Linked DNA regions of Caballeronia sp. TF1N1. The protein of the gene in region 1 interacts with the protein of each later gene in a pairwise test. Links are inferred from orthologs where the notes say so. Each region holds a gene or a part of one and is shown on either strand. Other genes may lie near its edges.

Region 1 (3,034 bases):
AGCGCTTCTGCGATGAGCGGAATGCGGTTATAGCCTTCGTTCGCCAGCGATTGGAATTCGAGTTCGGTCATCTTGCGATCCTTTGCGTGCCGCGCATTCTTTTGATTGAGCGCGGCATCGGGACAAGCGGGGCACTGCGATCGGCCGGTTTTCCATGCTGTCGAACGGTGCGCGACGACACGCGTTTTCGCGGGCGTTTCTCGCAAGGAGAGACGTCTTGAAGAACGACGCGGTTATCGTGCGTTGCGCCGGAATTGGTTCCGAAGCAAGCGGTGCGACAAGTCAGAGGAAACGGCGCGGGAATGCGCAGCGAAACAAAAAACGGATGCTGAAGCGTGCTCGAACATGATGGCTTCAGCGTACCTCAGGCGAGGTTAGCGCGACCAGCGACGCCAGGGCCAGGCTCCCCGGTCGATGCTGCTCAGACTCCGTTTTCTGTTGAGAAACATGAGATGGACTATTCAGTCAGTGTGGTATTGGGCGGCGCCAGCGTAGTGGAAATGGCCATTGCGGCGGCGCGCAGCGTGGAAACTATACCATCGGATTTCACCGATTGCACATCTTTCCCGTGGTTGTAGCCGTAGGGGACGGTGAGCGTCGCCATGCCCGCGGCGCGGCCCGCGAGAGCGTCGTTTTCGGAGTCGCCGACCGCCACGGTTTCGCGCGGCAGCACGTCGAGCCGCTCGCACGCGGTGAGCATGGGAAGCGGATCGGGCTTCTTCTGCGCGACCGAATCGCCGCCGAGAATGACCTTGAAATACTCGGCAATGCCGAAGTGCGCCAGCAACTCCACGGCGAACCGATGCGGCTTGTTGGTCACGCACGCGAGCGCGATGCCGAGCTCGCGCATGGCTTCCAGACCTTCCTTCACTTCGGGAAAGAGCGCCGAGTACTGGCCGTTGATCTTCGCGTATTCGCTTTGATAGATAGCGAGGGCGTCGTCGAATTGCGCGGCGGCCTCGGTGCGCGGCAGGCGCACGGCGAGCACGCTGCGGATCAGATTCTCCGAGCCCTTGCCGACGTAACCCACGACTTCATCGCGCGCGACCGGCTGCTGTTCCAGACCGATGCGCACGAGCATGCCGTTGATCGCGGCGACGAAGTCGTCGGCGGTATCGACCATGGTGCCGTCGAGATCGATGATGGCCGCGCGGATCGGTCGCGCGGGTCGTATCGAAAAGGTGGTGAGTTCGCTCACTGCGCGTTCCCCACTTTGGCAAGTTCGGCGCGCATGGCGTCGATTACTTGCTTGTAGTCGTGCTTGCCGAAGATGGCCGAGCCCGCGACGAAGCTGTCCGCGCCCGCGGCCGCGATCTCGCCGATGTTCTCCACCTTCACGCCGCCATCCACTTCGAGATGAATATCGCGGCCCGTTCGCTCGCGGTAAGCGTCGATACGCGTGCGCGCCTCGCGAATCTTGTTCAACGCTTCAGGAATGAACGACTGTCCGCCAAAGCCGGGGTTCACCGACATGATGAGCACGAGATCGACCTTGTCCATCACGTGATCCAGATAAATGAGCGGCGTGGCCGGATTGAACACGAGGCCCGCCTTGCAGCCGTGATCGCGAATGAGCGACAAGGTCCGGTCGATATGATCCGAACCTTCCGGATGGAAACTGATCTGATTAGCTCCGGCTTTTGCAAAGTCCGGCACGATACGGTCGACCGGGCGCACCATCAAATGCACGTCGATGGGCACGTCCACATGCGGGCGAAGCGCCTCGCACACCACCGGGCCGATCGTCAGGTTCGGCACATAATGGTTGTCCATCACGTCGAAGTGAACCCAGTCGGCGCCGGCCGCGACGACGTTACGGACTTCTTCGCCAAGGCGCGAGAAGTCGGCAGACAGGATGCTAGGAGCGATATGGAATTGCTTCATGGACGTGTGGAGTGAGTTGGCCCGCGTCCGGCGAAAGCATTGCCGGATTAAGGCTCGATGTCTGGAACACCGATTCTAACCCGCGTTTTTTCAGCACGTTACCCGGCTGAACGGCCTAATACGTGCTACTCAGAATGAAATGCCGCGAGTTTTGGATTTGACTCGAGCACGCAATTCGTATTGCGAGTGTGAATTGCATAAAGCAGAATGCTTGACCAGTGGAAGCAAAGCGATGAAACAATGAGGCACCTGCGCGCTAAATGGCGGCGCAGCGACGAATAGAATTGGAACAACGATGAGCCAGTACGAATTCAGCGTCGCGGTCGAGACGCGCTACCTGCCGGACCAGTCAGATCCCGACAACCGTCAATACGCGTTCGCCTACACGTTGACGATCCGTAACACGGGTCAGGTCACCGCTCAACTGATCTCCCGTCATTGGATCATCACCGATAGCGACGATCACGTGCAGGAAGTAAAAGGGCTCGGCGTGGTCGGGCATCAGCCGCTTCTGCCGCCGGGCGAGCGCTTCGAATATACGAGCTGGGCCGTCATCGCGACGCCCGTGGGCACGATGCGCGGCTCCTATTTCTGCGTGGCGGAAGATGGCGAGCGCTTCGAAGCGCCGGTCGCGGAGTTCGCGCTGCACATGCCGCGCACCCTGCATTGAACGCGGAGTTTTAGTGGCAATCAGCGGCGCTTCGCAGCGTCGTTTTGGCGGTTCTGGTGTTTCTTCTTGCCTGAATTCGTCCACACGACGATAAAAATCAGCAAGCCGAGCGCAACCAGCGCCTCGAGCCCGAAAACCAGCATTGGATATTCGTCGAACAGATCAGACATGGCGGTTCCCATCAAGAACGAGCATTGTATGCGTTTCACGCGGTCAGCCGCGCGCGTGGCGGCGCTGGCCGCATCGATTGCAACCGCGGTCCTCGTCGCCTCGTGCGGAGGCGGCTCTTATACCAAGCCAGGCGCGAATGCACCGACTGGCGCGCCGATCATCACGGGACAGCGCGCGGCTTCGCGTCTTTCGCCGGTGAGCTGGCAGCAAGTGCCGGGCTGGCAGGACGATTCACTCATCGGCGCGACGGCCGCGCTGCGTCAGAATTGCAGCCGTCTCGCGCGTCAGGCACCGTGGCAGCGAGCATGC
Region 2 (2,920 bases), 650 kb from region 1 along the record:
TCGCCAATCTACAGCCGCTTGCCCAACACGCCGCTGCCCCCGCAAGAGACGCTCACGCCCGAGCAGCAGATGGCGCGCTATAACGCCATCGACAAACAGGCGCTGAACGAATCGCAGAAGGCTGCGAGCATAGGCAACGACGCCAAGATGATGTCCAATTACTACACGCCCCCCGTCACGGTCTACGGCGGCTATTCCAGCGGCGGCTGGGGTGGCGGTCCTTACTGGGGCTCGGGTATAGGCATCGGCACCGGCTATTCCTGGTAACGGCGAATCCCGCGCAAACCAGGCGCACATGAAAAATGGCGCGGTCGAAATATCGACTGCGCCATTTTTTATTTTGCCGAGAAAAACGAAAAGCCGCTCAGTTAGCCGCGCCCTGCTTCTTCTTCGCTTCGGCGGCCTTTTCCTTCTGCATTTTCTTGTCCGCGTCGCGCATTTCCTGCTTCGAGCGCGAAACCGGATTCGGCACCACGCGCAACGGCGCCGCCGAGACTTGCCCGCGCGTCGAACCGTTCATGCCGGGCACGTTCGCCGAGTTGACAGGCGCGTTGGAGTTCGGCGCGACGAATTGCACGAACACCTCGCTGTCCTTCACCATGCCCATCTCATAGCGCGCGCGCTCTTCGACAGCCGCGGTGCCGCTTTGCAGATCCTGCACTTCACCCTGAACGCGCTCGTTGCGCAGCTTCAGATTCGTGTTCTTGTCGCTTTGCTGCGCGAGCTGCTGCTGCAATTCATGCACGCGAAGCCAGCCGCCGTGTCCCCACCACAACGGGTATTGGATCAGCGCCAGTAACAAGACCAGAACGACAGTTACGAGCCGCATTCGAGTAGCCGAAATAAGCGCCGCCCGGCAACCTCTATTGACGTCGAGGCCGTGGGCGGCGGGCTGAAAATAAGACTAACGTTCTTATCGACTAAAGCGGCAAAAGCTTTAGCGGAGGTTATAGAACGCCGACTTGCCGGGGTAGCTTGCGATATCGCCGAGGTCTTCCTCGATACGCAGCAACTGGTTGTACTTCGAGATGCGATCGCTGCGCGACAGCGAACCGGTCTTGATCTGGCCGGCGTTCAGACCGACGGCGATATCCGCGATGGTCGAATCTTCCGTCTCGCCCGAACGGTGCGAGATGACCGCCGTGTACGACGCGCGCTTCGCCATTTCGATCGCCGCGAAGGTTTCGGTGAGCGTGCCGATCTGGTTGATCTTGATGAGGATCGAGTTGGCGATACCCTTGTCGATGCCTTCCTTCAGGATGCGCGTGTTGGTGACGAAGAGGTCGTCGCCGACGAGCTGAATCTTCTTGCCGAGGCGATCGGTCAGCGTCTTCCAGCCGTCCCAGTCGCTTTCGTGCATGCCGTCTTCAATGGAGACGATCGGGAACTTGTCGGCGAGCGTCGCCAGATAGTCCGAAAATTCGCCGGACGACAGTTGCAGACCTTCGCCGGCCAACTGGTACTTGCCGTCGTGGTAGAACTCACTTGCCGCGCAATCGAGCGCGAGCAGCACGTCTTCACCGGCGCGATACCCCGCTTTTTCGATAGCCTGCAGGACGGTCGAGAGACACTCGTCGTTGCTGCCGAAGTTCGGCGCAAAGCCGCCTTCGTCGCCCACTGCCGTGCTCATGCCGCGATCGGCCAGAATCTTCTTCAACGCGTGGAACACTTCGGCGCCGCAACGCAGGGCTTCGCGAAAGGTCGGCTGGCTTACCGGCACGATCATGAATTCCTGGATGTCCAGGCTGTTGTTCGCGTGCGCGCCGCCGTTGACGATGTTCATCATCGGCACCGGCAGTTGCATGGCGCCCGAGCCGCCGAAGTAGCGATACAGCGGCAGTCCCGCTTCCTCGGCTGCGGCCTTCGCAACCGCCATGGAAACGGCGAGCATTGCGTTCGCGCCGAGTCGCGACTTGTTTTCGGTGCCGTCGAGTTCGAGCAGCGTCTTGTCGAGGAATGCCTGCTCCGAGGCGTCGAGACCCATGATGGCTTCGGAGATCTCGGTGTTGATGTGTTCGACTGCCTTCAGGACGCCCTTGCCGCCATAGCGGCCGGCTTCGCCGTCGCGTAGTTCGATGGCTTCGCGCGAGCCCGTCGATGCACCCGACGGCACCGCTGCGCGGCCCATCGTGCCCGACTCGAGCAATACGTCGCATTCGACGGTCGGATTGCCTCGCGAATCGAGAATCTCGCGGCCGATGATATCTACGATAGCACTCATGGTTTCCTCAAATTGACGATGAATTCTGTCAGTCACAGCGATGCTTCGCGCGTCCAGGTTCGCGCGCGACGGCTTCGCTTGAGACACCTTCCACGGCCATCAGGTTCATTCCGTGGCGCTTGCCCGCGTGTTACCGCGCGAGCCTGGCGCCAGCGACGATCGAACCGTCTGGCACTGTCGAAATCGATGGTCCGCACATGAAACCGGCTGCATGCGTTTTGCTGCGGCCGCGGCGCGTTTGACAAGCCCTCGTGCCGCCAGGCCTTGCACGCCCATCTCCTCTTATGTTGTCACTCCGCGTGACTATTTTTAAGACACGGACGCCGTGAAGGCGACGCCCGCTTTCCTGCCTGAAGCGATTTGACGATCAGCTGAAGTCGTTTTCGAGAAACGGACCGCTCTTGACCGCGCGATCCAGCGCGACGAGCGTTTCGAGCAACGCTTCCATGCGATGCAGCGGCACCGCGTTCGGGCCGTCCGACTTCGCGCACGCGGGATCGGGATGCGTCTCCATGAAAAGCCCGGACACGCCCACGGCCACCGCCGCGCGCGCCAACACCGGCACGAACTCACGCTGGCCGCCCGAACTCGTGCCTTGCCCGCCCGGCAACTGCACCGAATGAGTTGCGTCGAACACGATAGGCGCGTTGGTCTCGCGCATGATGGCGAGCGAGCGCATATCGGACACGAGGTTGTTAT

Evidence for each region.
Region 2: the proteins of rpe (region 1) and eno interact in binary tests that used the Escherichia coli proteins (3 or more experiments, as listed by UniProt). The link is inferred for Caballeronia sp. TF1N1 from one-to-one orthologs.

The regions. Positions count from the first base shown.
Region 1 is NZ_CP084626.1:2,540,908-2,543,941, reverse strand. Bases 40-2,994 are described here. They hold rpe (ribulose-phosphate 3-epimerase), read right to left. Parts: upstream 1,885-2,994; coding sequence 1,195-1,884; downstream 40-1,194. Other genes in these bases: LDZ28_RS11805 (murein transglycosylase A), read left to right, coding at 2,645-2,994; apaG (Co2+/Mg2+ efflux protein ApaG), read left to right, coding at 2,180-2,554; LDZ28_RS11820 (phosphoglycolate phosphatase), read right to left, coding at 458-1,198; trpE (anthranilate synthase component I), read right to left, coding at 40-71. In the rest of the region: more of trpE, read right to left, coding at 1-39; more of LDZ28_RS11805, read left to right, coding at 2,995-3,034. UniProt on the Escherichia coli protein: Catalyzes the reversible epimerization of D-ribulose 5-phosphate to D-xylulose 5-phosphate.
Region 2 is NZ_CP084626.1:1,889,577-1,892,496, forward strand. Bases 80-2,920 are described here. They hold eno (phosphopyruvate hydratase), read right to left. Parts: upstream 2,222-2,920; coding sequence 938-2,221; downstream 80-937. Other genes in these bases: LDZ28_RS08765 (hypothetical protein), read left to right, coding at 80-267; ftsB (cell division protein FtsB), read right to left, coding at 365-829; kdsA (3-deoxy-8-phosphooctulonate synthase), read right to left, coding at 2,589-2,920. Also shown: more of LDZ28_RS08765, read left to right, coding at 1-79. UniProt on the Escherichia coli protein: Catalyzes the reversible conversion of 2-phosphoglycerate (2-PG) into phosphoenolpyruvate (PEP). It is essential for the degradation of carbohydrates via glycolysis.